DNA from 3 places in the Pseudoalteromonas sp. SG43-5 genome. Region 3 is predicted to be linked to each of the others. Evidence: predicted binding sites of a transcription regulator. Region 3 holds the regulator's gene; each other region holds the start of a gene.
What was found. Region 3 encodes ArgR, which controls arginine synthesis, uptake and breakdown. Its sites were predicted from a motif close to ANTGAATANNTATTCANT; they were not measured.
Positions count from the first base shown of each region.

Region 1: H5161_RS00735 (OadG family protein) is a predicted target of ArgR. The motif match lies at 2,259-2,276, and genes of this name have one in related genera.
Region 2: H5161_RS11905 (aspartate aminotransferase family protein) is a predicted target of ArgR. The motif match lies at 8,073-8,090, and genes of this name have one in related genera.

Region 1 covers NZ_JACJFA010000001.1:166,647-177,410, forward strand. Annotated here, with positions in the region: gene H5161_RS00725 (sodium ion-translocating decarboxylase subunit beta) at 1-162, opposite strand, end outside; gene oadA (sodium-extruding oxaloacetate decarboxylase subunit alpha) at 176-1,957, opposite strand; gene H5161_RS00735 (OadG family protein) at 1,969-2,214, opposite strand; gene H5161_RS00740 (DUF1328 domain-containing protein) at 2,734-2,907, shown strand; gene H5161_RS00745 (hypothetical protein) at 2,966-3,157, shown strand; gene H5161_RS00750 (YcxB family protein) at 3,291-3,758, shown strand; gene csrA (carbon storage regulator CsrA) at 3,809-4,000, opposite strand; gene H5161_RS00760 (aspartate kinase) at 4,092-5,309, opposite strand; gene alaS (alanine--tRNA ligase) at 5,316-7,916, opposite strand; gene H5161_RS00770 (regulatory protein RecX) at 7,936-8,388, opposite strand; gene H5161_RS00775 (BPSS1780 family membrane protein) at 8,388-9,176, opposite strand; gene ribA (GTP cyclohydrolase II) at 9,258-9,881, opposite strand; gene H5161_RS00785 (low molecular weight protein-tyrosine-phosphatase) at 10,208-10,657, opposite strand; gene H5161_RS00790 (DUF3087 domain-containing protein) at 10,692-10,764, opposite strand, start outside.
Region 2 covers NZ_JACJFA010000010.1:33,719-44,482, reverse strand. Annotated here, with positions in the region: gene H5161_RS11950 (Gfo/Idh/MocA family protein) at 1-616, opposite strand, end outside; gene galK (galactokinase) at 636-1,784, opposite strand; gene H5161_RS11940 (UDP-glucose--hexose-1-phosphate uridylyltransferase) at 1,774-2,838, opposite strand; gene galE (UDP-glucose 4-epimerase GalE) at 2,840-3,853, opposite strand; gene H5161_RS11930 (SDR family NAD(P)-dependent oxidoreductase) at 4,121-4,951, shown strand; gene H5161_RS11925 (putative quinol monooxygenase) at 4,951-5,307, shown strand; gene H5161_RS11920 (YdcH family protein) at 5,369-5,611, opposite strand; gene H5161_RS11915 (aminodeoxychorismate/anthranilate synthase component II) at 6,161-6,742, shown strand; gene H5161_RS11910 (HDOD domain-containing protein) at 6,786-7,946, shown strand; gene H5161_RS11905 (aspartate aminotransferase family protein) at 8,326-9,531, shown strand; gene astA (arginine N-succinyltransferase) at 9,617-10,633, shown strand; gene astD (succinylglutamate-semialdehyde dehydrogenase) at 10,649-10,764, shown strand, end outside.
Region 3 covers NZ_JACJFA010000001.1:338,442-349,205, reverse strand. Annotated here, with positions in the region: gene lpdA (dihydrolipoyl dehydrogenase) at 1-550, shown strand, start outside; gene H5161_RS01580 (tRNA-uridine aminocarboxypropyltransferase) at 687-1,367, shown strand; gene H5161_RS01575 (hypothetical protein) at 1,378-1,893, opposite strand; gene H5161_RS01570 (Fe(3+) ABC transporter substrate-binding protein) at 2,830-3,834, shown strand; gene H5161_RS01565 (iron ABC transporter permease) at 3,834-5,465, shown strand; gene H5161_RS01560 (ABC transporter ATP-binding protein) at 5,466-6,515, shown strand; gene H5161_RS01555 (Dyp-type peroxidase) at 6,564-7,463, shown strand; gene argR (transcriptional regulator ArgR) at 7,471-7,938, opposite strand; gene mdh (malate dehydrogenase) at 8,164-9,096, shown strand; gene ispB (octaprenyl diphosphate synthase) at 9,187-10,158, opposite strand; gene rplU (50S ribosomal protein L21) at 10,581-10,764, shown strand, end outside.

The sequences.
Region 1 (10,764 bases), 170 kb from region 3:
TGTTAAAATTGCACCAAAACCAATAGGTAGTAATAATAGTGGTTCAAAGCCTTTAGCTATCGCTAAAAACAGTAATAAACACCCTACCGCAATCATTATTAACGATGGGATTGTAAAGTTAGCAATGCCTGTCGCATTCCAGAGGTTTAAAATACCTTCCATCCTCTATTTACTCCTAAGCTAATGCAATCATAGCGTCGCCGGTAGTTACAGCATCGCCTTCACTAACTAACACTTCAGCAATTGTTCCGGTATGCGTAGCGCGTATTTCAGTTTCCATTTTCATGGCTTCCATAATAATCACTACATCGCCTTCGTTAACAACTTGCCCAGCTTTTACTTTAATCTTAAAAATATTACCGGCTAGAGGCGCGTTAAGTGTTTCACCTGATGCAACCGAAGCAGATTGAGGAATGTGCTCAGAGTCTTTTAATGTTACTTCCTTAAGTTCACCACCTTGCGCTACGACTACGTCATAAACTTTACCATCTACTTTTACGCTGTATTGCTCAGCCTTCACTTTGTTATTGTTTGAAACTGATTTAGAAGGTGCTTTACTGCTTTTATCTTCAACAGAAGGTACTGGCTCAAATGCATCTGGGTTGTTGCGGTTTTTAATAAACTTCAAACCAACTTGTGGGAATAATGCATAAGTTAATACGTCATCAATTTGATCATCAGCAAGTGTTAAACCTTGCTCTTGTGCTTCTTTTAATAACTCAGCTTCAAGCGTTGCAAGCTCAGGTGCAATGTTATCAGCAGGGCGACAAGTAATAACTTCCGCTCCATCAAGCACGCGCTCTTGTAGCTCTTTATTCATTGGTGCTGGTGTTAAGCCATATTCACCTTTTAATACGCCAGCAGTTTCTTTAGTAATTGTTTTATAACGCTCACCCGTTAGCACATTAAGTACCGCTTGAGTGCCAACAATTTGCGACGTTGGTGTTACTAAAGGTAAAAAGCCAAGATCTTCACGTACACGTGGGATCTCAAGTAAAACCTCATTAAGCTTATCGGCTGCGCCTTGCTCTTTAAGTTGGTTTTCCATGTTTGTAAGCATGCCACCAGGTACTTGAGCTAATAAAATGCGCCCATCAACCCCTTTTAAGCTACCTTCAAATGCCGCATATTTTTTACGTACATCTCTAAAGTAAGCAGCAATTTCTTCTAGGTGGTTTAAATCAAGCTCAGTATCACGCTCAGTCCCTTCAACTATCGATACAATAGTTTCAGTTGCGGAATGTCCATAAGTCATACTCATTGATGAAATAGCGGTATCGAGCATATCAATACCAGCATCAATTGCTTTTTGGTAAGTAGCAGTACTTAAACCTGTTGTAGCGTGGCACTGCATAGCAATTGGAATAGATACAGTTTCTTTAAGTGCTTTAATTAGTTTTTCAGCATCGTACGGCTTTAATAAACCCGCCATATCTTTAATACAAATTGAGTGACAACCCATATCTTCAAGCTGCTTTGCAAGAGTTAACCACATATCAAGTGTATGAACTGGGCTAACTGTGTACGAAATAGTACCTTGAGCGTGAGCGCCTACTTTTACAGCCGCTTTAATAGCTGTTTCTAGGTTACGTACATCGTTCATTGCATCAAATATACGAAATACATCAACGCCATTTTTATGTGCACGTTCTACAAACTTTTCAACTACGTCATCAGCGTAATGGCGGTAACCTAATAAGTTTTGTCCGCGTAATAGCATTTGCTGTTTAGTATTAGGCATCGCTTTTTTAAGTGCACGAATACGCTCCCAAGGATCTTCGCCTAGATAACGAATACACGAGTCAAATGTAGCACCGCCCCACGATTCAATAGACCAATAACCCGCATCGTCTAATTTGCTAGCAATCGGTAGCATATCGTCTAGGCGCATACGCGTTGCTAATAATGATTGGTGAGCATCGCGTAATACCAATTCTGTTAATTTTAATTTAGCCATGTGTTTGCCCCTTATTTATTATTTGATTTGTACTGAGCAATGGCAGCACTAATAGCAGCGATGTGCTCATTAGGCACACCTTGAGATTTAAAAGATGGTGATTTAACTGGTGTCGCCACGTCAGGTTCGCTAAAGCGCGTCACCAAATTAGACATAAGCGTTACTGCACCAATTAATATCGACAGAAATACAAACACCCCAACCATGCCAGTAAGCATTAAGTTACCAGCCGTTGTGAGTAGAGCACCTATATCCATTTTTCTCCCCTTGAAACCCATATCGAAAATAAAAAATCGATTTAATTAAATATTTATTCACTGGATAATAACAAAACTAATCGCTTTGTCTACATCTTGTAAATTGGTAAAACCAATTAAACAATAAATAACATAACACTCAATTAATTTACATGCCATAACTCAGCAATCACGCGCTCTACAATACATACAAGAAATAACGACTATAGCTAATAGTTATATGGAAGTTGTTAATTAACTATCAAGCTAAGTAAAAATAAACACTAATTCTTAATATAAAATGCAAAGCCACACACCAATTGTTAATTGGTCTTACCAAAATAAGTTTATTTAGTGAACATTTAGCAGTTATTTGCAACAGTGTGAATAACTTACATAACAAAGCGTAAAAGTTACTAACCAACTAATAGCTAGAATAACAGCAAAAACCAATAACTAATTGATATTTATGCCAAATAAATTTTGGCATATAACTGGCATTAGTTATTATGAGCAAATTTGATAACCAAGGAGAAAACAATGTTACGCTGGACAATTACATTTTTAGTTATTGCTTTAATCGCTGCAGTGTTAGGTTTTGGTGGCATCGCAGGTGCCGCAGCTGGTATAGCAAAAATTATATTTTTTATCTTTTTAGTACTTTTAGTGATTTCATTAGTTTCAGGTGCACTACGTGGTAAATCACCCAGGTAGATAAAGCATTCATCTAACAAACACTAAAATTTAATTAATACTTACAAGGAATTACACTATGAACTCTACAACTTTAAAAGCAGCACTAATCGCAGTATTTGCAGGTTTTTTCATGATGGGTTGTGAAGACAACCATGCAGAAGATGCTGGCGAACGTATCGACGAAGCAGTAACTGATGTGCAAAACTCTGTTGAAGATGCATGTGAAAATGTTAAAGAAGGCGTGAACGCTGAAGAAACTAACTGTTAATTCTTCTTGTACCGCTAAAAAAACGGCTTTCGAGCCGTTTTTTTGTGCCAGTAATAAAATCACTGACTATAAAGCTGCTCATTTAGCAGTTAGCTTGTTAAAATAAAAAAAACGATATTTAAAGCAAGGCAAAATGGCATTCACAACCACCTACACATTAGATAAACCCTACTTTTACGAGTGTTTTGATGAGTCACTCCCTTATAGTAAGCGTGCAAAACCTAAATACTTTTTACTTGTGTTGTTAGTTGCGCTTGGTCTATTTGGCATTTATGTTTTAGACGATCATTACTTAGGATCGTTTATGATCATGTTAGCGGTACTCGAGTGCGTCGCTTTTTACTATCGCAGACCATGGTGGGTAACCAGACAAATGCTCAGCAGAGCATCAGGCTCTGAGGTAACACTTACCTTTGATGAAGAAGGTATTAAATCTGCTAATCATTACAAAAGCTATCAATTAGAATGGCAAAATATAAGCGAAGTAATAGACACCCAACAAGGTATTATTATTAAAAACAAAAGCGGCATGCAGTACATATCAAAACAAATACTTAGTCCTGAAACACTCGCTTTTATAAACAAAAAAGCCACTCAGTGAGTGGCTTTTAGTCTAGTTGAGTTAATTACTCAACTACGTATACGTGTTGATTAAGCATTGCCCGGATTAGGGTTCGACTTTTCAGCTTGTATGCGCATGTAAATCTCTTCACGATGCACTGATACGTCTTTTGGTGCATTAACACCGATTCGAACTTGATTTCCTTTAACACCTAGAACAGTAACTGTTACTTCGTCACCAATCATTAGGGTTTCACCTACTCTACGAGTTAGTATTAGCATTCTCTTGCTCCCATGTTCCAATAAAAATTATAAGATTCCGCTTAAACATACTAATGAAAATTAGACTGAAAAGTAAGTAAAAACTCGCAATCTATCCATTTTCTGTTAAAAATGCCTTGTGTAATGCACGAACAGCCAACTCTAAGTACTTTTCATCTATTAAAACTGAAATTTTAATCTCTGAAGTCGAGACTAAAACCACATTAATATTTTCCTGTGCTAATGCATCAAAAAATAAACTAGCGACACCAGAATGTGATTTCATACCCATGCCAACAGCAGAAACTTTAGCTACTGCTTGCAACCCGCTTATATTTTGAGCACTGAGCTGAGCTTGATCTTCACTCAATAATTCAAGTGCTTGCAGATAATCATTCGAGTGCACAGTAAAAGCATAGTCTATTTTTTCAAAGTTATGATTAACTTGATTAATCATATCTATTTCGATGCCATTTTCGGCAAAAAGTTTCAATATTTTTGAAAGATATTGCGTGCCCGTTGGCACACCTTGTACCTTAATTAAACATTCGTCACGATTAAACGCAATCCCCGATACAACCTTGCTTGGCATATCGTTCTCCTCAAAACTTATTAATGTACCTTCATCGGGATTAAAGCTCGAAAGCACCCTAAGTGGCACATTATGTTTTCCTGCGGCTTCTACTGAGCGAATATGCAAAACTTTCGCCCCTAAACTTGCCAGTTCTAGCATTTCGGCAAAGGTAACTTGGCTCATTCTGCGCGCGTTAGGTTCAACACGAGGATCTGTAGTATATACGCCGTCAACGTCTGTATAGATCTGGCATTCGTCAGCTTTTATAGCCGCAGCTATTTCTACAGCCGATGTATCAGTGCCGCCGCGCCCAAGCGTTGTAATATTGCCCTCAACATCACGCCCCTGAAACCCAGCAATAATAGCAATACGATTATGCTCAAGCTCATGCTTTAAACGCGTAGCAGCAACCTCTGCAATACGAGCTTTACCAAACATGTTATCGGTTAAAATATTGACTTGATCGGCTAATAAGCTCACAGCAGAGTGGCCACGTTTTATAATAGCCATAGCAAGTAGTGATACAGAAACCTGCTCTCCGGTACTAATAAGTACATCTAGTTCACGGCTACTCGGGCGAGTATCAATTTGTTTGGCGAGATTAATTAAGCGGTTGGTTTCTCCCGACATAGCCGAGAGCACCACAACCACTTGATGTCCTTGTTGTCTGGTTTTTACAACAAGGTCGGCGACCGCTTCAATTCGCTCTATTGAGCCGACCGAAGTGCCACCGAATTTTTGAACAATAAGCGCCACTTAGGCTTAAGTACGCTCAGTTAACCAAGCTGTAACGCTATCTAGTGCAGCAGCAAGGTTTTGTGGCTCACTACCACCAGCTTGTGCCATATCTGGACGGCCGCCACCTTTACCACCTACTTGGCCTGCCATGTGGTTAACTAACTCACCGGCTTTTACTTTGCCTGTTAAGTCTTTAGTTACACCAGCAATTAGGCTTACTTTGTCGCCACTGGCAACACCAAGAGCAATAACACCTGAGCCAATCTTGTTTTTAAGGTCGTCAACCATACCGCGAAGCGCTTTAGATTCAGTACCTTCAACATTTGCTACAAGTAGCTTAACGCCGTTAATTTCAACAATCGAATCAAGTAAAGATGCACCCGCTGCACTTGCTAACTTATCGTTAAGTTGCGCAATTTGCTTTTCAAGACCTTTAGACTTTTCAAGCAACGCAGTTACTTTTTCAAGTACCGATGCGCTATCGCCTTTAACTAAAGCAGCTACATCATGTAATTGTTGCTCTTGCTCGCTAACATAAGCAACTGCATCAGCACCGGTTACCGCTTCAATTCGGCGAACACCTGCGGCAATACCACTTTCAGATACAATTTTGAATAAACCAATATCGCCTGCGCGCTCAACGTGAGTACCACCACAAAGCTCAATAGAGTAGTCGCCAATAGTAACTACACGTACTTCGTCATCATACTTTTCGCCAAACAACGCCATAGCACCTTTCGCTTTAGCATCATCAATAGCCATAAGCTCAGTATTAAGTGCGAAGTTACGACGAATTTCGTCATTAACTACACGCTCAATTTCACGTAGCTCATCTTTAGTAACCGCTTCAAAGTGCGAAAAGTCAAAACGTAAACGATCAGGCTGAACAAGTGAGCCTTTTTGGCCTACATGGTCGCCTAATAATTGGCGTAGTGCTTCGTGTAAAATATGTGTAGCTGTGTGGTTTTTCTTAATGCTATCGCGGCGTGCATCATCAATAGTCGCATCCACTTTATCGTTAACACCAATGCGACCTTGCACAGTACCGTGGTGAGCAAAAGCACTACCAAGTTTAGTGGTATTAGTAACATTAAATTCGCCACCAGCAACTGTAATAGTACCCGTGTCGCCCGTTTGGCCGCCTGATTCAGCGTAAAACGGTGTGCGGTCTAATACTACAATACCTTGTTGACCATCTTCTAATAACTGAACAGCTTCGCCACCGGCAAAAATTTCTACCACTGTCGCGCTATGGTGCGTGCTGTCGTAGCCTTTAAACTCAGTAAGCTTTTCTGATTTTAATTGCTCATTGTAATCAGCACCAAACTTACCCGCTTGTTGCGCTGTTTTACGTTGTACAGCCATGCACTCTTCAAAACCTTGATGATCAATCGTCATCTGGCGCTCACGCGCAACATCGGCCGTTAAATCAGCTGGAAAGCCATACGTATCGTAAAGTTTAAATACTAAGTCGCCCGGTATAATATCGCCTTTAAGGTCACTTAAGCTTTCTTCTAAAATAGCTAAGCCACGCTCAAGTGTTTTACCAAACTGTTCTTCTTCAATGCGTAATACTTTTTCGATAATTTCTTGTTGCTTAGCAAGCTCTGGGTACGCTTGACCCATTTGCTCAATTAGCGCAGCAACTAACTTATAGAAAAACGAACCTTGCGCACCTAACTTATTACCGTGGCGCACAGCACGACGAATAATACGACGTAGTACATAACCACGACCTTCGTTAGATGGCATAACACCGTCAGAGATTAAAAACGCACACGAACGAATATGATCCGCCACTACGCGTAGTGACTTATCGTCCATATCTTGCGCGTTAGTTACACTTGCAGCTGCTGCAATTAAGCCTTGGAATAAATCGATTTCGTAGTTTGAATGCACACCCTGCAAAATTGCAGAAATACGCTCAAGGCCCATTCCCGTATCAACAGACTGCTTAGGTAGAGGCAACATTGTACCGTCGCTTTGACGGTTGTATTGCATAAATACAAGGTTCCAAATTTCGATGAAACGGTCGCCGTCTTCCTCTGGAGTGCCCGGAGGTCCGCCCCAAATATGCTCACCATGGTCATAAAATATTTCAGAACACGGACCACATGGACCAGTATCGCCCATAGACCAAAAGTTGTCAGAGGTCGCAATACGAATAATACGATCTTCACTTAAGCCAATATCTTTTGACCAGTACTCAAACGCTTCTTCATCATCGTGATAAATAGTAACAAGCAGTTTTTCTTGAGGTAATTTAACAACCTCAGTTAAAAACTCCCACGCAAACTTAATCGCGTCTTGCTTAAAGTAATCGCCAAAGCTGAAGTTACCTAACATTTCAAAAAATGTATGGTGGCGAGCAGTGTAGCCTACGTTTTCTAAATCGTTATGCTTACCGCCAGCACGTACACAGCGCTGCGAGCTTGTCGCACGTGTATAAGGGCGGCTTTCTGCGCCTAAAAATACATCTTTAAATTGCACCATGCCGGCATTGTTAAATAACAACGTGGCATCGTTACCCGGTATAAGCGAGCTAGAAGGTACTATTTGATGTTGCTTGCTGGCAAAAAAGTCTAAAAACTGTTGCCTAATTTGTGCGGTAGTCATGTGCTGCATTTGAAAGTCTCACCTGTATTTACTGTGCTTGCATTGCAAAATTAATTTCATCGTAGCTAAAACCCCGATACATTAAGTAGCGCACGCGCTTAGCTCTATCTTTGTAATCGAGATCTGGCGGTGTATTCGAATATTTTTTATTGTACGCATCCTGCGCAAGCTCAAACCAATCTATTTCAAGCTCTTCAACTACCATTTCAAGTAGCGAACGATCAATCCCTTTGCCCATAGCTTCGCTTTGTATTCGCTTAAGCCCGTGGCATTTAAATATGTGTTTTCTTACAAAGCCTTCACAGTATCGCTGCTCGTTAATAAAATTGTGCTTTTCGCACCAATCAAGCAGCGTTTCAATAAACTCTTCTGTCGCTTCTTTTTGCTGTAATTTGAGCGTTAACTCACGACGCGAATATTCTTGGCGCCCTAGTAACCAAAGTACATAGTTTTTTAGTTTTTGCTTTAATTTATCATCCATTAAGCGTCAAAACGTCCGCTTGTTTCACTGCTAAGTGGCTTAACATTAATGTCGTCACTTAATGGTACAACAGGCATAAAAATGGCTTGATAAGATACAAAAAAGCTAATGTAGCAAATCGGCATTAAAATCAACAGTGGTAAGAACGATAAGAACATCGAAAGCGCCATAAATAATGCGCAAATAAGGCCAAAAACGCCAAGTGGCAAAATATTATGATAAAACACCATTAACGACTTTTTAAGCGCCGTTAAAATGCGTGTTTCTTTACTAAAATAAACAAGTGGCACAGCGTACGCAAATGCCGTTAAATAAATTAGCATTGCCATAAAAAATAAAATTACATTCGCGCCCGAAATACTCTCAAGCATTTGCTCAAGTGCTACGTTTGGATCAAGTCCTGGTTGGCTCATAACAGCCACTGCATCGGCAAATAAGCCATTAGCAAGTAACGCCATTAAAATACCCGCACCCATTTGATAAAGTGCTAAACGTAATAACCCTAAACGATTTCCCTTAGCCGTAAATGGCTTGAGAATATCGGCTAGCATAATTTTTCCGCCCTGTTGCTTACTAAGCACCGCTTGGTAAAACCCTGCAGTTAAAAATGGCGTAGCGAGTGCTGCTACTACTTGCAGTAGCGGTAAAAATAAAGACAGCAGCCCTACAATGCCAATAAATAAATGCATAAAAATAAAGGTTGCTGGCTGGGTTTTAAAAATAAGCCATCCGGCTTTTAACCACTTTAGCCCTGCATCGGCTTTAAAAATTCGTAATTGTGTAGACATACTTGCTCTTAATTTAAAACGAAACACGCCAAGTATAACTTGGCGTGAGGGGGTATTAATAGACGAAACGTAATTAAATGATTAAGGTTTTTTAATTTTCTTAATATCTAACATATGCGCGCCATGCTTAATTTTTGTTTCTAGGTACGATTTATTACCCGCAACACCCGCTTTAATGTGCGCATGCGTGCCCACAACCGAGTCAACATTAATACCGGCATCTTTTAATGCGTTAAGCTTTTTAGGATTATTGGTCATTAATTTAACGTGGCTTAAATTAAGCGCATTGAGCATTAATACTGCATCCGAAAAGTCACGTAAATCATCAGCAAAGCCTAAATGATTATTAGCTTCGTAGGTGTTCATACCTTGCGATTGCAATACGTAAGCGTCTATTTTGTTGTATAAACCAATGCCACGGCCTTCTTGGCGTAAATACAATAAAATACCGCCTTGCTCGTGCATCATTTCAATACATTCATTTAGCTGCTCACCACAATCACAGCGCGATGAGTAAAATACATCGCCCGTTAAGCATTCTGAATGCATACGAATTAGCGGTACATCTTGCTCTGTATCAGCGTTGTTAAACACCATAGCAATATGTTCTTTACCATCTTTTAAATCAGTAAATGAGATTATTTCTGCAGGGATATCACTATTTCTGCCAACATTAAGCTGGACTCTTGCTCTTACTTGCGCCACGACAAATCCAAATATTTAAATAACTACGACACGACAATAAAGTGATAATATCACAAAATAGGATAAATACACCGTAGTACAAGACTGTTTATGGCAAATATATGGCGACGACAGGCGTTATTTTCAAGAGAAGTGAAAGAATTGTTGTAGCCTCTAACGTCTAATGTAGGCGGGAGTTTACCTCGCGCTTTATAAAGTTAATTTAAGCTTCCAACTCAACGCCATCACGTAGAGCGAGCGAAGCGACACCCAACAAAATGGTTATAACTCAAGTGCAGCTCCACTTTAAAATTAATAGCTACCAAAAGCTTGTTAAAGCTTATGCCTTAAATTTTAGCGAGTATTTTATCGCTAGCCGCTTCTATTAAATCGAGCACATTTTCAAAGCCATCATCGCCGCCGTAATAGGGATCGGGAATAGCGCTTTGGGCTTGCTCGCCATATTCTAAAAACAGCGCTAATTTGTACTGTAGATGCTCAGGGCACTGGGCTTTTAAATCAGCTAAGTTTTGCGTATCGGCCGCTAAAATTAAATCAAACTCAGTAAAGTCGCTTGTACGCACTTTACGTGAATAAATACCTTTAAAGCTGTAACCGCGCTTCTCCCCTGCTGCCATTGAGCGACTATCAGGCGCTTTACCTTCGTGATAGCCAATAGTGCCCGCCGAATCAACTTTAACGTTAACACCTAGCTTTTTAGCGCGGGCTTTTAATACCGCCTCTGCGGTTGGCGAGCGGCAAATATTACCTAAACACACTATGAGTACTTTTTTCATTGAGGCTCCTCTAACTAATTTAAAAACCTAAGCTTTAAAACTGTTTTAAAATGCTTTCATCGTAATCTTCAACGTTAAGCGTTACGTTATGTTGCGCTGCAACAGAT
Region 2 (10,764 bases), on a different contig from region 3:
CGGTTGTGCTTTTATGTACAAAGGAGTTGATGTGTTCAGGGGCTTTATTAAATACCACATCAGCAATCGAAATAGGATAAATACCTAAATCGAGCAGGGCGCCACCCGCTGTTACAGGGTTCATTAATCGGTGAGTGTCGGCAAAGCTGCCAGGTAAACTAAAGTTGGCATTAACACTGTGCACATTACCAATAACACCTTCACTTAGGAGCTGTTGTAATTTTACTATGGCTGGTAAAAACCGCATCCAAACGCCTTCCATTAAAAAGCAGTTTTGTTGCTTGGCAAGCTCAGTGAGACTTTGCAACTGCTTAGCATTAACGGTGATTGGTTTTTCGCTTAGCACGTGCTTATTGTGTTTTAAGCATTGGGCTATCGTTTTAAAGTGTTGATCGTGGGTATTGGCAATATAAATAGCATCTATATTTGGGCATTGCACAAGAGCTTGATAGCTTTCATAGCCTTGAATATTGTACGGTGTGGCAAATTCTTTAGCGCGCTGTATACTCGTTGATGCCGCGCCAATAAGCTGTGCGTCACTGCAATGCGCAATGCTTGTAGCAAAGGTGTGAGCTATATTGCCACACCCAATAATTCCCCAATTAACCTTTGCCATGCTTATTCCTTAAGTTTATTTAAAAAGACGTAATTTGTAATCCTGAACCCGCTGAACATACGTAAATATCAGCATTTAAATTAAAGCGTTCAAAGTAATGCTTTTCTACCGCTGCTTTAATTAGTGGTACTTCCGCATCACGACATAAACATACAATTGCGCCACCAAAACCACCCCCTGTCATACGAACTGCGCCACGCTCGCCCATCGCTTCTTTACAAATTTCTACTAAGCCATCGGTTGCAGGTACGGTTACTTCAAAGTCGTGTTTAAGTGATTGATGCGATGCAGCCATTAGCGTACGAAGTGCATCCATATCGTTATTTTGTAGTGCAGTAGTTGCTGCAATTACACGGTCGTTTTCGCTAATTACGTGGTGTGCACGTTTATATTCGTTTTCGCTTAATGTCGCTTTTACTGCTTGCAGGGCAGTCATGGTTGCTTGGCGAAGTGTTTCTACACCCATTTTTACAGCAGCTTGTTCGCAGTCAATACGGCGCTGGTTGTATTCGCTATCAACTAATTTACGCGGGTAGTTAGAGTTAACAATAACAATATTTAAATCATCAGGAACTTTAACTGATTTAGTTGCGAGGTTTTCACAATCAATTAATAGCGCATGCCCGTTTTCGCCTTTAGCTGAAATAAGCTGATCCATAATGCCGCATTGGCAATGCATAAAGTCGTTTTCGGCTTCTTGGCCAAATAGCGCAATTTGCTCTGGCGGTAAACCAAGCTGTGCAATATGGTTAAACATACCGCCTACAGCAACTTCTAGTGCGGCCGATGACGACAAGCCACTACCTTGCGGTAAGTTGCTGTCAATAAGTAGGTCGGCGCCACGCAGTGTGTAGCCCGCTCTTTTAAGAACATAAGTAACAGCACGAATGTAGTTACCCCATTGCGACTGGCCTTCAGTGATTTCTTCATCAACACTAAAGCTGTCTTTTTCGCCTGGGTAATTTAAAGAATGCACAGTAATAATATTGTCGTCGCGCTCTTTAAACATCACTTGGGTACGAAACTCTAACGAACACGGTAAAACAAAACCGTCGTTGTAGTCGGTAAATTCGCCAATAAGGTTTACACGCCCCGGTGCTGCAGCAATACCTTGAGCAGGCGCGCCATACAGTGACAAAAATTGTTGTTGGAATTCGTTAAGCTTCATCTGTGTGTCCTGCTGTATCTTTATAGTGTGTTGTACTGGCTGCTTTTAAAATAGAAGCAGCGGTTTCTGCGCTTAAATCGCGTTGGCTTTCGCCTAGCATTTCGTAGCCTACCATGTGTTTTTTAACAGTAGCAGAGCGAAGTAGCGGCGGATAAAAATGGGCATGCAAACGCCAATGTTGCTCATCAGAGCCCCTATTAGCCGGTGCATTGTGCCAACCCATTGAGTATGGGAAGCTGCAATTAAATACGTTGTCGTACTTAGTGGTTAATACTTTAAGTGCCTGGGCCAAAGAGTCGGTTTGCGCATCGTTTAGCTGGCTAAAGTTTTGAATGTTATCTTTAGTTACTAGCATTGTTTCAAACGGCCACGCTGCCCAAAATGGCACAACAACAAGCCAATGTTCGTTTTCAAATACAACACGTGTTTGATCTGCTTGCTCTTTTTGCGCGTAATCGGCAAGCATGGCTGTGCCATGCTTTTTATAATAGCTAAGCTGCTGGTTATCTTCTGCTTCTATTTCGGTTGATAAATGCGAGTGAGCCCATACTTGGCCGTGAGGATGAGGTTGCGAACAACCCATTATCTCGCCTTTATTTTCAAAAACTTGTACGCATTCGTACTGCTGTGCAAGCTCTGTGTAATTTTGTTTCCAGGTTTTTACTACTTCGTGCAATGCGTTTTGGCTAAGCTCTGGTAGTGTTTTATTATGCTCTGGCGAAAAACAAATTACGCGGCATTCGCCACTGGCTTCGTCGGCAATAAATAAATCGCTGTCTGATTCTAAGCTTTGTAATTGCTCGCTGGCATTAGGTGTGAGTGCACCAAAGTCATTTCTAAATACGTGTGTGTATTTATAATCTGGGTTACTGTCGCCATTTGCACGGGTATTACTTGGGCAAAGTGGGCAGCTTTCATCGTGTTTTGGTAATACGTTTTCGTTAACGGCTTCTGTTGCGCCTAACCATGGGCGGTTATTACGATGTGGTGAAACTAATACCCAACGACCCGTTAGCGGATTTTTACGTCTGTGAGTACTTTCTAATAAAGCCATGTTAACTCTCCAACCCACTTGGGTAATTAGTTTGCCAGCGCCATGTGTCGTTTGTCATGTCGCTAAGTGTTAGTTCTGCGTGCCAGTTAAGTGTGTTTTGCGCTTTTGTGGCATCGGCGTAGTTACAGGCAATATCACCTGCTCGGCGCGGTGCAATCTTATACGGAATATCTCTATTGGCTGATGCGCTAAATGCGTTGATCATATCAAGCACAGAATAACCTTGCCCTGTGCCTAAGTTGTAAGCATGAAATGCGGTATCTGTTTTATGCTGCATAAATGCCGCAACATGACCTTTAGCTAAATCTAAAACATGAATATAGTCGCGCACACCTGTGCCATCTTCGGTGTCGTAGTCGTCACCAAAAATATTAACCACGTCACGTTTACCTACTGCAGTTTGGGCAATAAATGGCATTAAGTTATTAGGAATACCATTAGGGCTTTCACCTAATAAACCACTTGGGTGTGCACCTACTGGGTTAAAGTAACGAAGCGCAATACCCATAAATTGACTGTTGGCATTACATACGTCTTGCATGGCTTGTTCAACCATGACTTTAGTCCAACCATAAGGGTTCGTTGCGCGTATAGGGTGCTTTTCGTCAATAGGGAGGTAGTCTGGCTCGCCGTATACTGTAGCCGATGAGCTAAATATAATATGGTTAACGCCTTCATCTTGCATGTTTTGTAGCATGCTTAATGTGCCCGACACGTTATTTTGATAATAACGCAGCGGTTGCTCGGTAGATTCGCCAACGGCTTTTAAAGCTGCAAAGTGAAAAACAGCTTCGGCTTTAGTGTGTTTTAGAGCGAGCTTAAACTGTTGCTCGTCTTGAATGTCGCCCAAAATAAACTCAAACCGAGTACCCGTAATCTTTTCGAGTTGGTCAAGTACCCGCGCACTTGCATTAGACAAGTTATCATAAATAACAGGCGTAATACCTGCTTCATGCAATGCAATACATGTGTGGCTACCTATGTAACCCATGCCGCCAGTAACTAAAACTTTCATGTTATTTCTCGAAAAGTGTATTTATATGATAAATACTACTATTAAGGTGGTTTAAAAACAATAGTTATGATTGCTGAGTAATTCAAATAAAAGCATAAAAAATATTCAGCTTAAACACTCATCTGCCTTTTAAAGGAATGCTTTTATATTAACTAACATAGGCTTAGCTTTATCAATTAATTCTATAAACTGATTCAACTATTGGCCTAATTATCAGCAGTAAGTCGGGGTGCTAATATAGCGAAAATAAAGTAAGGAGAGATCAACATGAACAAAACAATTTTACTTACCGGCGCAACCGATGGTATTGGGCTAGAAACTGCAAAGATGTTATTAGCACAAGGTCATACCGTATTATTACATGGCCGCAGCCAAGCAAAGCTCAATGCGCTACAAGTAGCTTTAACCGAGCAATACCCAAATGCAAGTACACATACTTATATTGCTGATTTAAGCGATATGAGCCAAGTTCAAACTTTGGCAAAAAATGTATTAGCCGATTTGGCCGAAAATAATAACCAGCTTGACGTACTTATTAATAATGCAGGCGTTTATCAATTAGTTGATGCTACAACAATTGACGGCCTTGATGCCCGCTTTGTTGTAAACACGATTGCGCCATATCTTCTTACAAAACTATTATTACCTGTCCTTGGTCATGATTCGCGAGTGGTTAATGTGTCATCAGCTGCGCAATCAAGCGTTAACTTAAATGCACTTATAGGTAACACTGAACTTTCTGATAGTGCGGCTTATACACAAAGTAAATTGGCTATTACTATGTGGTCGCGTCATTTAGGGCTTGAGCTTAAAGATACTGGACCATTAGTTGTATCGGTAAACCCTAAATCTTTACTGGGAAGCAAAATGGTAAAAGACGCTTACGGTATAGATGGTGGGGATTTAAAAATTGGCGCAGATATTTTTTGTCGCGCAGCGCTTAGTGATGAATTTAAAGGTGCCGCAGGCCTGTATTTTGATAACGATACAGGACGCTTTGCTCCTCCTCATGTTGATGCACTTAATAATGCTAAAAATCAACAACTAGTAGATACGTTAGACAGTATTTTAGCACAGCTTAAATTAGGTAAAGCATAATGAAAAATCATGTTACCTGGACAGTACAAGGCCAAATTAAAGAAGGTAAATACGATGAGTTTTTACTGGTAATGGCACAATTAGTTACTTTGGCTAAAAGTGAAGCGGGCACTTTAATGTATGAGTGGACAGTAAGTGAAGACAAGCGCAATGTACATATTTACGAGCGTTACCAAGATGAAGATGCTGCTAAAGCGCATCTTGCTGGTTGGGGCGAAAGTGGCCCACTATTTTTAAGCGTAGTTGATATGGATAAAGTAACGGTATTTAGTCAATTATCTGAAGAGTTTGCACAAGCCTTTGCAGGCCCAAGCAGTATATTTATGAAACCTGTGGGTGGCTTGGTAAAGTTTTAGAGAAAATACCCATTGTTGATCTAAAGAGCTCACCTCATCAGTGAGCTCTTTTTTAGTGGCATTACTGCTCTTGCTGCAAGCGCTCGTATAACCAATCTTTTAATTCTGTACGTTCGTGTTTTAATAGATGCATTTGTTCATCGCTTATGGGCGCATCTTTGAGCTCTAACACTCTAATCTCTTTATCTAGCTTGTCGTACTTATCTGCTTTTTTTGCAAATTCAGTATCGCTTTCATTTAACTCGGCAATGGTCTTTAAGTACTCTGGAAAGTCATTTGTTAATGAGTGGTCTTCGCCTAACATATTCGCTCCTTAGTAGGATATAAATGAGCTCACAAGTAAGTGAGTTGTATAAGTGAATTACTGCCTTTCATATAATACACTGGGGCTTACATAGATATAATTCAACCATCGAGCCGCTAATTTGATGTAGCACAAGCAATCTGTTTATTTTGCTCAGTAAGGCATTTCACCAAAGTATTTAATAGTGCGATCAATAAATGCACGTACTTTAGAGGTCAATAATTTATTGTTGGGGTATACAGCCTACGTAGGTGTATTAACTAATCGTAAAAAGCTTAGGGTTCGATATTATTGCTCAAGGTGCAAGGAATCTCTGGCTAGAGAAAATAAATTTAAATATCATCATGATTCAATACGTTAGTAAATCTCTTAACCAGAGTTCAAGTTAGTAAACCAATACCCGCTAAAGGCTTTTAAGCATTTTAGCTAAAAGAGTTAATTTTTAACGCTTTTTGCTAATTTATGTTGGTTAATTAATAGTGGTAGAATGCAGCGCTTAGTACCACTTGTGTAAAGTAGTGGTCAATAATTTATAAGGTCTGTTGTGTAATGCTGTTGATGATCGACAACTACGATTCGTTTACTTACAACTTAGTGCAATATTTTCAGCGTTTAGATCAAGACGTTTTAGTAAAACGTAATGATGAGCTAAGTATTGCACAAATAAAACAGTTAAACCCGCAGCACATCGTGTTATCGCCAGGGCCATGCACCCCTAACGAAGCGGGTATTTCACTAAATGTTGTTGAGCAACTAAAAGGGCAATATCCTATTTTAGGGATTTGCTTGGGGCATCAAACTATCGCACAAGCTTTAGGTGGAGATGTAATTCGTGCTAAAAAAGTAATGCACGGTAAAACATCACCCATAGTTCATACTAATAAAGGGGTGTTTAAAGGCTTAGCTAATCCGTTAACGGTATGTCGTTATCATTCTTTAGTGGTTAAAGCGCAAACTCTGCCTAAAGAGCTTGAAGTAACCGCATGGACTCAAACTGAGCAAGGCGAGTTTGACGAAATTATGGGGTTGTTACACAATGAACTTGCTATCGAAGGTGTGCAGTTTCATCCCGAAGCTATTTTAACTGCTCAAGGCTTAGAACTGCTTGATAACTTTTTAACTCGCTTCTAATGTTATAATACACATAGCATTTTATACTTTATTAATGGATTTCATGACTGAACTTGAAGCGCAACAGCGTACTGCCAAAATATTAAGCCAACGGGCTCATGACTTATTGCTTGGGCACAGCTTTGCGCATCAGCAAATTGGTTTCATTCATACATTAGATATAGATTACGGCGAACCGATGAAGCAACGTACTTTGCTTCAGGTTGAAGTGGCCGCACAGCATAAACGCCAGCAAAGCAGTACTGCACATCATAAGTATCGCGCTCAAGCGAGTGAGCAACTACACAAAACAATTGAAACAGCTATATATAAGCAGCTCGAGGATATAGATGGCGTAATTCATAGCACCATAGGCATTGAAGATGGCATTGCCAATATACTCGATATATTAGCGGTAAAGTCAGCGTCGGTAGGGCGTTTAGAGCCATTGGTTAATGATATAAGCTGGTTGGGTAGGGAGTTAGTAACGCTCGTTAATTTACCCTACTATCGTAATCAGCGTAGTAAAAACACGTCTGTAAAAGTAGATAAACCATCGCTTGCTCTTCGCTATATTGGTCTTGATAACTTACAGCTAGTTATACCTACATTTGCTACGCGTCATTGGATGCCACATAGCACCGAGCCATTTTCATTATTAAAACGTCGTTTACGTGACAGCGCGATGGCAAACGCGATTGCTGCGCAAAAAATTGCACAAATTAATAATGTGAACGACGTTCATGCATTTACCCTTGGTATGCTTTTAGATGTAGGGCGAATTGCATTGGTGCGTTTGTACTTAAAAACGTTTGAGAAAGTATGGCAACGTAAAGTGCAGTTAGCCCGAAATGAAAACCAAAAAGATTTACACACCGCATTATTAGAGCTACAGCCCGACCCGCTATTTTTAACCACTCTACTTAGCAATAAGTCGATAGAAGTAAGCGCCAAAGTAATAGACAAAATGGCTTTTAAATATTTACCGTTTAAAGGTGTAATGCAGCAGCTAGTAAATGGGGTAGATAAGGGCGATACATTACTGGCGTTAACACAAGTAATGCTAAAGGCACGGTGCTACTCTCAATATCTTAATTTAAAAGAACATCAACTTATTGAGCCTGATGAAGCTCTAAGCTGGTTTTCGCACTTTAAGTTCACTAAAACGGAACTAAAAACCCTCCAATCGAGTAATTTTACCAATTTAGCTATTCAAATTGACTAAAAATCTGAATTTTTTGTTAATTTTTTTGCGACTAACCATTCATTTTCATCTTATTGTTATATTACATATTTGCCGATTAAAGCGTGTGCGCCTCTGTACTCATGCGGTTAGTTGCCTAAAAATAAGCATAAATAGCTATGCAAATAGTTATTCACTATCTATGAAATAATATCTTTAGCCCTTTATTTTCAAGGGATACATGAAAGTTTTTAACGAGACAGATATAAGTAATTCTGAAATAATGTGCGTCTGAAAATTGAACCACAAAGCAATTTTGCGCAATTATCAGGTTACTGATCTTGCCTATAAAGTTGGTTACAAATATTAACCAAACACCTATTTTGATGTTTTGTGTTGCTCACAATTAAGAGGAAATAAAATGACAGTCAATCGCGAATTATTTGATCACGTAATGGTTCCTAACTACGCACCTTCAAGCGTAATTCCTGTTCGAGGCGAAGGCTCTCGCGTATGGGATCAACAAGGTCGAGAGTTTATCGACTTTGCTGGTGGTATTGCAGTTAACTGTCTTGGCCATTGCCACCCTGCATTAGTAGGCGCATTAAAAGAGCAAGGCGAAAAAATCTGGCATCTATCTAACGTAATGACCAATGAGCCGGCACTTCGCCTAGCTAAAAAAATGGTTGATGCGACATTTGCTGAAAAAGTTTACTTTGCCAACTCTGGCGCAGAAGCAAACGAAGCCGCGCTTAAATTAGCGCGTCGTTTTGCACTTGATAAGTTTGGCGCAGAAAAATCACAAATCATCGCGTTCAACAAAGGTTTCCACGGTCGTACATTCTTTACCGTAACTGTTGGCGGCCAAGCTGCATATTCAGATGGTTTTGGCCCTAAGCCTGGCGACATTATACATTGCGATTACAACGACCTAGCTGCTTTTGAAGCACTTATCAGCGATAAAACATGTGCCGTAATGATGGAACCTCTACAAGGTGAAGGCGGTATTGTTTCACCAACTGATGAGTTTGCTCAAGGCGTTCGCGATTTATGTACTAAACATAACGCACTGCTTATTTTTGATGAAGTTCAAACAGGTGTTGGTCGTACTGGCGATTTATATGCATACCAAGGCTTAAACGTAGTACCTGATATTTTAACTTCGGCTAAAGCACTTGGCGGCGGTTTTCCTATTGGCGCTATGATCACAACAACTGAAATTGCACAGCACCTTAAAGTAGGCACACATGGTTCTACTTATGGCGGTAACCCGCTTGCCTGTGCTGTTGCAGAAGCGGCATTTGATACAGTAAATACCCCAGACGTATTGGCTGGCGTAAAAGAAAAAGCAGCATTATTTAATGAACTACTTAGCGCGGTTAACGAAAAATACAACGTATTTAGCGAAATCCGTGGCCAAGGTTTATTAATTGGTGCAGTAGTGAACGAGCAATACAAAGGTCGTGCAAAAGAGTTTTTAGTGGCAGGTACTGAGCAAGGCCTTATGTCACTAGTTGCCGGTGCAGACGTAATACGTTTCACTCCATCTTTAGTAATTCCTGAAGCGGACATTCGCGAAGGTATGGCACGCTTTGAAAAAGCAGTAGCAAGCGTAGTAAACGCATAAGCGACTTAAGCCAACCAATTAAGGGCAAGCACCGCTTGCCCTGCAATTCCTATTTACCGTTATTTATAAGGGAGCAAGCGGACTCATGATGATCCTTCGCCCAATCCAGCAAAATGATTACTCAGCATTACTGAAAATTGCCCACGAATCGGGGCATGGTTTTACGTCTTTGCCATTAAACGAAGAACTATTGCAAAAGAAAATAGACCATTCTGTAAGTTCATTTGCTAAGCAAACGTCACAACCCGGTGACGAAGGCTACCTGTTTGTTCTTGAAGATAGCGAAACCGGTGATGTTGTAGGTACGTCTGCAATTGAAGCTGCGGTAGGGCTTGATGATGCATTTTATCATTATCACTTAAGTAAAGTGATTCACTCTTCGCGCACATTAGACGTATACAAAGCGGTTGATATTTTAACGCTATGTAACGACTACACAGGCGCTACAGAGCTTTGCACATTGTTTTTAAAAGATGGCTATCGTAAAAATTGTAACGGTAAGCTACTTTCCAAAGCGCGCTTTATGTTTATAAAGCAGCATCAAGAGCGTTTTGCACAAACAGTGATTGCAGAAATGCGCGGTGTGTCTGACGAAAACGGCAGTAGCCCTTTTTGGCAGTGGCTTGAAGAGCACTTTTTCTCAATGGATTTTCCAACAGCCGACTACCTAACAGGTATTGGCCAAAAGGTTTTCATTGCTGAACTAATGCCTAAATACCCAATTTATGTAAATTTGCTAAGTAAAGATGCGCAAGCCGTAATAGGTAAAGTACACGACAACACACGCCCAGCAATCGAGTTATTAAAAAGCGAAGGCTTTACGTTTAATGGCTATGTAGACATTTTTGACGGCGGCCCAACGGTTGAAGCAAAAGTAGATAACATTGCGACGATTCGTAATGCAAATAACTTTAACGTTGAAATTGGCGAAATGACTGGCGACACCATGGTGTTACTAGCTAACGAAAAGCTTGAAGATTTTAGAGCAACCGTTGCACCAATGACATTTGACGAGCGCGCAAAAAGCCTTATTTTATCGCAAGAAATAGCAGATGCACTGCATTTGCAAACTGGCGATATTGTTAGTGCAACCACGATTTAATTTAGGAGAAAGTATATGACTCATCCTGCACAATTTATTAATGGTCAATGGTCACAAGGCCAAGGCACAGAATTTAATTCAGTAAACCCTGCAAATAACGACGTTATTTGGCAGGCATCATCAGCAACTGC
Region 3 (10,764 bases):
CTTTATTAATGTTGATAAGCAATTACGTACTAACGTAAGCCATATTTTTGCAATTGGTGACTTAGTTGGACAGCCTATGCTTGCGCATAAAGCGGTTCATGAAGGTCATGTTGCTGCAGAAGTTATTTCTGGTCAGAAGCATTTCTTCGACCCTAAATGTATTCCTTCAATAGCGTACACAGACCCAGAAATCGCTTGGGTAGGTGTTACTGAGAAAGAAGCAAAAGAGCAAGGCTTAAAAGTTGAAACTGCGGTATTCCCGTGGGCAGCATCTGGTCGTGCAATTGCATCTGCTCGTACTGAAGGTTCTACTAAACTTATCTTTGATAAAGAAAGTGGCCGTATAATCGGTGGTGCTATGATCGGTATTAACGCGGGCGAAATGCTTGGCGAAATCGGTTTAGGTATTGAAATGGGTGCTGATGGTGAAGACTTAGCGCTTACAATTCATGCTCACCCAACATTGAATGAATCAATCGGCCTTGCAGCTGAAATTTTTGAAGGTTCAATCACTGATTTACCAAACAAAAAAGCAGCTAAAAAGAAGTAATTTAACTTCTTAGTATTTGCTTAAAAAACCCAACTTCGGTTGGGTTTTTTTATGTCTATTTTTAACTTAGATAAATATAAGATTAAATAACAAGAAGTCGTTACAATGCGCGCTTAATTAATTGAAGGTAAATACAGTGAAAAACTCAGTTTTAGCATTACGCGCTCAACAAATAAGTGAATCTCGTCGAGAGTTTAATGCTCGAGGCGGTAAATTAGATCGCTGTGAACAATGCCTGATTGCTAAGCACTACTGTATTTGCAAAGGTGTTGAGCATGCAGATTGTAAGGCCGCTGTGTGCTTACTGATGTATCATAATGAAAGCTTTAAACCTTCTAATACAGGGCGTTTAATTGCTGAAATAGTGCCAGATAACCACGCATTTAGATGGGATAGAACAGATCCTAACCCCGCTCTTTTAGCTTTAATAAATGATTCGCAGTATCAGCCTATGGTCGTCTTTCCTGCTGAAGATGTAGAAGAGGGCAGAGCCATTACAGAAGTGAGTATTGAATCAGGTAAAAAGCCGCTATTTATATTCTTAGATGGTACGTGGCGCGAAGCTAAAAAAATGATTCGCAAAAGCCCTTATTTAGATAACTTGCCTGTACTTTCTGTTACTGCTGATAAACTATCTGATTACCGATTACGTGTAGCCCCTCATGCGCATCAACTAGGCACTGCTGAAGTGGCTATTATGGTATTAGCACTTGCGGGCGAAATGGATGCATCGACAAAATTAGAGCAGCATTTTATTAAGTTTCGTGATGCGTATTTATTGGGTAAGCGCAATAAAGGCCGACCGCTAGAAGGTTAATTTTACGAAGTTAAGCAAATGCTTGCTGATTTTTTAAGTGAGCAAGTGCTTTATTTTGAATTGCTCTGAAGCCTTCTTCAGATGTTAATTGTAAAACAGTATTATACAATTGACTTATACTATTATGCACTTGAATAAACGAGATACAGTCTTCACCAATCATTTCTTTTGCTTCTTCAACTCGTTTTAAAAAGTAGCAGTTAATGTCTATTTTGCCATTAAATTGAGTCGTTGCAATTGCGTCTGCTATTCTATTAAGTTGATAGCTAAACTCATCAGGTCGAGCACCTTCACCCCACTTGCTAATACGAATGTCGCGTTCTAACTGAATAATTTCGTTAAGTATATTTTTAAACTCATTCATTGGCATATTTAAAAAGTTATAACCTTTGGGGTTAAATAAAGCTTTATAGGGATTTTCGCTGGGGATTTGCGCACTAAAAACACCAATTGGTTTTGCTGTACTTTCGTCTGATACTTTACATAAAAAGGTATTACTTTGAGATGTTTTAAAATTCATATCCATTGAGTATTTATGATCCTTGCGTTATTTAGTTATCGGCGCAATTAATAAAAAACTTAGCGAAATTTAAAATATTAATAAAGTATTTTAAGGTCTTAGCATTGATTTGCTGTGACGCGATATTACTCAGTAAAGATTAGTGATAGTTGCTCAGTGCTTTACTCACCCAAATTTTAGGCAAAGAAAAGCGCGCTCTATCTCTAGGCGCGCTTGCGGAATCTTCTAATTTTCTGCATCCTGCAATTGAACTTAATCAACTCCAATTTTCACTAATCCATGTTTATTACTATATTACTTTTTAGTTCTATGTAATGTAGGCCATCCGGGCCTGTATCCTTAAATTCCTAAACATCCTGTAGGGTAAATACTATTACCAAATCCTTAATTACACTTCCTAGTGTATCCTTGTTTTAACCAATCCCTTGTGTTGCCTTAAAGGCCTGTCCATTTATTCCTTCAACATCCTGTTGAACAACTTAGCCTTGTTGTTATCCTTTTCGCATCTTCTTGACGCTGTCCTTTTTACAACATTGCGTTGTGATACTCATCCTGAGCCTGTCCTAAAGTCCGTGTTGTCCTGATAACCTAATCATTGGTTGGTTGAGTAAGCAGTCCGTTTCCTTTTACTCAATAAGCGTCATTGCTTGGTTGATGCGTAAATTATAGTGCAATAGAGCAACTAAAATAGAGATAAAACTACATTCAATTAGTGTTTTTGCAATAGTAATAAAAATAAATCACATATGAATCATGTGTTTAACTGTTTTTAGGTCGTTTTTTATCTTGTTTTTTACTCATTAGCTGTCACATCCGTAAGACATCTCTTACACCGTATTTCCTTTTTGGGCGTTATTTACATATTTACATTTATTTAAAGTGTGCACTTTTAGAATGAGCACGGTAGAATTCGTTGATAATAACAGTTATTTAGGTGAAATAATGAAGACAGTATTTGCACTTGTTTTAGGGGTAGTTGCATCGGCACCAGTCTTTGCAAACGATGTTGTTAACATCTACTCATTTCGTCAACCGTTTTTAATTCAGCCAATTTTAGAAGACTTTACAAAGCAAACAGGCATAAAAACCAATGTTGTTTTTGCTAAAAAAGGGCTAATTGAGCGTGTTAAACGCGAAGGCAAGCACAGTAAAGCTGATTTAGTATTAACCTCTAACTTTAGCGCGCTTATTCAATTAGAAGATTTAAAATTAACACAAACTATAAAAAGTGACAGTGTAAATAACAATGTTCCAGCCGCCTTTCGTGACGGTGATGGCCAATGGGTTGCGCTTACTAAGAGAGTGCGTAATGTGTATTCATCAAAAGAGCGAGTTGGTGAGTTACCTAAGCTCACTTATGAAGATTTAGCAGACTCTAAATACAAAGGACAAATTTGTACGCGCTCTGGCAAACATCCATATAATTTAGGTTTAGTAGCTTCTATGATTGCACACCATGGTGAAGCGCAAACTAAAGAGTGGCTTGAAGGTGTGAAGGCTAATTTAGCGCGCAAGCCTCAAGGTAACGATCGTGCTCAAGTTAAAGCTGTTAAAGAAGGTTTATGTAACTTGGCATTAGGTAATAGTTACTACCTTGGCAAAATGCTAGAAGATAAAGAACAAAAAGGTTGGGCAGAGGCCGTAAATATTAACTTTCCGAATCAAGTTAATCGTGGCTCACATATAAATGTATCGGGTGCGGTTATTACCAAATACGCTAAAAACCCTGAAAATGCATTAAAGCTCATAGAGTATATGACCGACAGCAAAGCACAAAACATGTATGCCTCATTAAATATGGAGTATCCAGTTAAGTCGGGTGTTGAATTATCAACTTTGGTTGCCTCTTGGGGTAGTTTTAAAGAAGACAGCTTGCCACTTGATGAGATTAGTAAATATCGTCCGTTAGCGCTTAAGCTAATTGATGAGGTGAAGTTCGATCTTTAATGACTAATAAATTTAAGCTGTCTAAATGGCAGCTCTTTGCGTGGTCGACAGGCTTAATTCTATCGGCTCCGTTGTTTTTTCTTCTTTTTGAATCTCTACAAGGTAGCTCTGAGGTGTTTTCTCACCTGTGGGATACCGTGCTTTGGGATTACATAAACAATACCGTATTGCTTGTTTTAGGTGTTTGCGTCCTTAGCTGCGCCATAGCTTTGCCACTTGGGTGGCTAACGGCTTACTGTAGTTTCCCGGGTAAAAAACAGTTTGAATGGGCTCTTATGCTGCCCCTTGCTATGCCCACCTATATTATTGCCTATGTATACACTGATTTATTAGATTATGCGGGCCCTGTACAAATAGCACTGAGAGACTGGTTTGGCTGGCAATCGCCTAATGACTATTGGTTTTTTGATATACGTACACTACCCGGCGCCATAGTTATGATTGCCTTGGTGCTTTACCCGTATTTATTTTTAATTTTTAAAACGGCCCTTCGCGAGCAGTCATTCAAATTAGTGCAAGCTAGCCAGTTAATGGGGTTATCTCCTTGGCAAAGCTTTTTTAAAGTAAGTTTAGTGCTCTCTCGTGGGGCTATTGTGGCGGCTCTTGCGCTTATAAGTATGGAAACCATGGCTGACTTTGCAACAGTGAGTTATTTTGCCGTAAGTACATTAACAACCGCCGTATACGATACGTGGTTTGGTTATTACTCACTTACAGCGGCCGCTAAAATATCGGGTGTGATGTTATTACTGTTATTTTTAGCATTAATGGCAGAGCGCTTTAGTCGCCGAAACCAAGCGGTATTTGAGCGACAATCAAGTGTAAATAGCGAATCTCTCTATGTATTAAAAGGAAAGTCTGCTTGGCTCGCAACGGCATTTTGTAGCTTTATTTTACTTATCGCTTTTGTAATTCCTATTGCAGTACTTATAAATTACGCCATTACCTACTTTGATAAAGCATGGAATGTTGAGTTTTTTAGTTACGCTTGGCAAAGTTTAAAAGTGGCTGGAGTTGTAAGTGTTATAACCATTACATTGAGTATTTTTGTTGTTTTTTATCAGCGTGTGGCAAAGCAAACGTATCCGCTTATTCCTGGGCGTTTAGCAAGCACAGGCTATGCGCTGCCTGGCACAGTACTCGCTATTGCGGTTTTGTTACCTCTTACATTGTTAGAGAACACCATTAACACAGCGCTCGAGCCGTATAATTTAGATATTGGCTTACTGCTTACAGGTAGCATTCTTACTATTATTATTGCTTATATTGTTAGGTTTTACGCCATTGCACACGGAGCAATTGAGTCGAGTTTTTTACGTATTAGTCCATCACTTGATATGGCAAGCCAATCAATGGGTAAAAGCCAAGGGCAAACGCTGCGTTTAGTGCATCTACCTTTACTGCGAAGAGGATTGCTCACTGCTGCCTTATTGGTATTTATTGAGTGTATGAAAGAGTTGCCAGCTGCGCTATTGCTCAGACCGTTTAATTTTGAAAGCTTAGCTACTCATGTATTTCAGTATGTGAGCGACGAGCAATTAGAGCTTGCTTCAATATCTGCATTATTTATTGTTATCGTTGGGTTTATTCCTTTGTATTTTATTAATCGTTCTATGGAGCAGCGTAGTTAAATGAGTAGTTTAATTTTACAAGGCGTGAGCTATCACTATAACGGCACAAAGGTTATTCACGATTTAGATTTAACAGTGGGTAAAGATGAAATTGTTTGTCTACTCGGGGCGAGTGGATGCGGCAAAACAACCACATTAAAGGCGATTGCAGGTTTAATTGAAGCCAAGCAAGGGTCTATTTTTATAGACGGTAAATTAGTGAGTGATGAGCAATCTTTTGTCTCACCTGAGCATCGTAACATCGGCATGATGTTTCAAGATTATGCGTTGTTTCCGCATTTAACGGTGGCAAATAATATTGCATTCGGGCTTAGTAATATGAGCAAAGCTCAAAAGCAGCAACGCGTTGATGAAATGCTTAAGCTTGTACATTTAATTGGCTGTGCTGACAGGTTTCCACACCAGTTATCGGGTGGCCAACAGCAACGCGTCGCTATCGCTCGTGCATTAGCTTATAAACCTAGTTTATTACTCCTTGATGAGCCTTTTTCAAACATCGACACACAAGTACGCTTTGAATTAATTGCCGATATACGTCGAATTATTAAAGCAACTCAAGTATCTGCTGTGTTTGTTACACACTCAAAAGAAGAGGCGTTTGCGTTTTCAGATACACTTGCCATTATGCATTGCGGTAAAATTGCACAACAAGGCACGCCAGAGCAGCTTTTTGCAGCTCCATGTTCAAAGGAGGTTGCAGAGTTTCTGGGTCAGGGCATATACTTAAGCGCAGAAATGTTAACCGCAACTGAATATAAAACACCATTTGGTTTAGTCGAATCTTATGTTGAGAGTAAGCATAATGTAAGTGCAGGGCTTATATATGTGCGCCCTCATCAAATAGAGTTAGTGGCAGATAACCAAAGTGACAAATTCAGCAAGCGAGCTACCATCATAAGTCGTCGCTTTATTGGTTCGGCGTATGTTTATTCGCTTGTTATTGATGAACAAGAAATTGAAGTTGCAGCACAATATGGCCAGTCATTTGAAAATAATGATCAGGTTATAATAAAAATAAAACCTCACACGGTGAATTTTTTCGAATCGTAATTAATTTGTTATTCGCTGTGTTTTTATCTGTAAAACTAAGGAATAACAATGGCGCAAGCGCAATCAGGGATTTGTGCTGAAGCAAACTTACACGGTTTGCACTTATTTTTTAATGTGTTTGATGGTCAAGACGAATCACTTCGCGCAAAGTTAAAACAAGTAAGCGCTATAGAAGAGGAGTTTAGCGATCAATTTTCAGAATCAATGCTCTCTTGTATGGTTGCTATTGGTGCGCAATACTGGCCGCATATCCTCCCTGAATATATTCCAAGCGAATTACAGAGCTTTCCTAATATAACCCATAGCGATCACCAAATGAGCGTACAACCGTGCGATTTATTTGTACAAATTCGCTCTGACCGTGAAGACGTTAACCATTTATTTGCGCTGCAAATTTTAAAATTATTTGCCCCCGATGTAGAGCTGGTGGAGCAAATTCGGAATTTTCGCTTTTTAGATGGACGTGATTTTAACGGTTTTATTTATGGTGGCGACACCGCACATGGAAGAAAAAAGCGCGCTACGGCTTTAATCAGCAACCCTGGTAGCTTTGAAGATCAGGGGAGTTATATTCATGTTCAGCGTTATAAACATGATTTAACTATGTGGCAGCATTTATCATTGAGTGAGCAAGAGCAAATAATGGGACGTACGCGTCTTGATAACACGCTAATTACCCCAGCGATCGAAACCAGCCATGCTTCGCGAAGTGAGCTAAAAGACGAAGACGGACAACCACTACTATTAAATCAAAGCATGCCTTATGGCGACGTGTATGAGCAGGGAATGTTATCAATTACATGCGCTTGTACGGGCACCGCATTTGAAAAAGTACTTAATAGTCGTTTAGGGGAAGGGGATTGCTACGACCACTGGCTTGATTTTACTCAAGCCGATATGGGCTCTGCTTTCTTTGCACCTTCAATAGGGTTTTTAAAACAAATTTAATTTGCTATTAAACCGTATCAAATAAAATGCGAACGCGTTCAAGTGTTACATCTATTTCAGATATTTTAGCAGGAGCGATAAAAATAGTGTCATCGCCGGCAATAGTTCCTAGTACGCCATCTGCTTTACCTAATGAATCTAATAAACGTGCAATAAGCTGAGCAGCACCAGGGCTGGTACGAATGATGATCATCATTTCGTTGTGCATAATGTCGATTACTAATTGGCGTAATGGGCTTTTAGCCGTAGGTACACCCATTTCAGCAGGTAAGCAGTAAACCATTTCTTGTTTGGCATTGCGTGTGCGTACAGCGCCAAATTTACTTAACATGCGTGAAACTTTACTCTGACTTATATTGTCAAAACCTTGATCTTTTAACGCATCAACTATTTCGCCTTGAGAGCCAAAATTTTCTTCTTTTAATAGTGATTTAAATGCTTTTACTAGTGCTTCTTGTTTATCTTGTGGTTGCATAGTCTTTATTCGTTTTTGTTATTTATGCCGCAAATTCTACACAAAAATGAATAATTATGCAGCAGTTGTTTAGTTAACTTGCCAGTTTGATGCGTTAAATCACATAAGTTTACGACTATGGTCGAAAATATACTTGAAATAGACAGGATAAATTTGTTTTTAGTCGCTAATTTCATTATCTTAAGAGCCACAAATGTTTCCTACCTCAAATTACGGAGAATTCCAATGAAAGTTGCTGTATTAGGTGCTGCAGGCGGTATCGGCCAAGCGTTGTCTTTATTATTAAAAACAGGCTTACCAGCTGGCTCTGAATTATCACTTTATGATGTTGCACCAGTAGTACCAGGTGTTGCGGTTGACCTTTCTCACATCCCAACAGATGTTAAAGTTGCAGGCTTTGGCGCAGACGATTTAAATAAAGCGCTTGAAGGCTCTGACATCGTTCTTATCCCAGCGGGTATGCCGCGTAAACCAGGTATGGATCGTGCTGATTTATTCAATGTAAATGCTGGCATCATCAAAACGTTAGCAGAAGGCATTGTTGCCAGCTGTCCTAAAGCGTTAGTAGGTATTATTACTAACCCAGTAAATGGCACAGTTCCAATTGTTGCTGAAGTATTCAAAAAAGCAGGTACTTACGACGCTAAACGCGTATTCGGTATTACTACGCTTGACGTTATTCGTTCAGAAGCATTTGTTGCTGAACTTAAAGGCGTAGACGTAGCAACTGTAAAAGTACCAGTAATTGGTGGTCACTCAGGCACAACTATTCTGCCTCTACTTTCTCAAGTTGAAGGTGTTTCTTTCACTGATGAAGAAGTTGCTGCACTTACTCCACGTATCCAAAATGCGGGTACTGAAGTTGTAAATGCTAAAGCAGGCGGTGGTTCAGCTACGCTATCTATGGGTGCTGCTGCAGCTCGTTTTTGTATGTCTTTAGTTAAAGGCCTACAAGGTGAAGAAGTTGTAGATTACGCTTACGTTGCTGTTGAAAATGGCGATGCAGAGTACTTTGCACATCCAGTACGTTTAGGTAAAAACGGCGTAGAAGAAATTCTTTCTTACGGCGAACTAAGCGCATTTGAAACAAAAGCAAAAAATGACATGCTTGAAACTCTGAAAAAAGACATCAAAGAAGGTGTTGATTTCATGGCGTAATAGCCGCTTTAAGCAACAAAAAAGCCTGCATTTGCAGGCTTTTTTATTGCTCAGAATTAATGTCACACTGTGTAACTTAACTAGTTAAAACTAGTGGTCGCGGTCAACCGCAATACGGGCAAGGCTTATAAGTGCTTGCTTATAGTCAGACTCAGCTAAAAAGTCTAAACAGGCAATGGCTTTTTCGGCCTCAAGCTCTGCTTTTTGCATTGTAAACTCAAGCGCATTAGTTTGTTTTAGTGCAGTTAAAATTTCTTCTAAATGCTCCATACCATTACTGTGCTCTATTGCATCACGAATGAGCTGTGTTTGCTGCTCGCTACCATGTTGCATAGCATAAATAAGCGGAAGGGTTGGTTTGCCTTCAGCTAAATCATCGCCAATGTTTTTACCTAGCTGCTCAGCATCTGCATTGTAATCGAGTACGTCATCTACTAGTTGAAACGCAGTACCTAAATGCATACCGTATAGGTTTAGTGCATCAAGTGTCGCTTGGTCTTGCTCTGTGATAATGGCAGCAAGGCCTGTAGCTGCTTCAAATAATTTAGCCGTTTTAGAGTAAATAACCTGCATATAGCTGGCTTCAGTCGTATCTGGGTCATTGCAGTTCATCAGCTGCAATACTTCACCTTCAGCAATAATGTTTGTTGCATCGGCAAGTACTTGCATAATCTGCATTTTTCCAAGGCCAACCATAAGCTGAAATGAGCGAGTGTAAATAAAGTCACCAACCAATACGCTAGCAGCATTACCAAATTCAGCATTTGCTGTAGGCGTGCCACGTCGTAAGTTTGATTCATCTACAACATCATCATGCAATAGCGTTGCTGTATGGATAAACTCAACAATTGTTGCAAGTGTTATGTGATCTTTACCCTGATAACCGAGCGCTTTGGCTGCTAAAATAGCCAGCATTGGACGAACGCGTTTGCCGCCACTGCTAACTATATATAAACCAAGCTGATTAACTAACGCCACATCTGAGCGCATTTGCGCATGTATAAGTTGATTGACGTCATTCATATCGCTTTCGATTAACGCCTGGATAGCTTTTATATCCATTGATCTCCGAGCCAATTTTTATGTGTGAACGGCGCAGATTGTACAACAAAAAATGCACTAGCTCGATATTTTGTGACGATTGATTGAAAAAACACTATTAAAGTACTTAATTTAGACTGAATTAGCCAAGATAACTGATTAATTGATAATCAATATAGAGTTTATGGTGTGCTTAGATATTGAGCTGTGAGGGTCATATTTAAGTACATTAATTTATTTCGGCTAAGAGTTAAAAAGCGCTTGGCAAAAGGGCCAATTAATATAAAATGGGGTAAATATTGAATTGCTCTCAAAGCAGCTACTTTTTATTCATTTTAATTACAAAATAGGCTTGCTAGTTATTTCGCGTTAGCGTAAACTTCGCGCCCTATCGAAGAATATTTTAGTTGCGCCGATTTGAGGGTGCACAGACGGAGTTAATTATGTACGCGGTTTTCCAAAGTGGTGGTAAACAGCATCGTGTGACTGAAGGTCAAACGATTCGTCTTGAAAAATTAGACGTTGAAACTGGTGCGGCAGTAGAATTTGATTCAGTACTTTTAGTTGCTGATGGTGAGAAAATCGAGATCGGTGTACCGTTCGTAAACGGTGGCAAGATAACAGCTG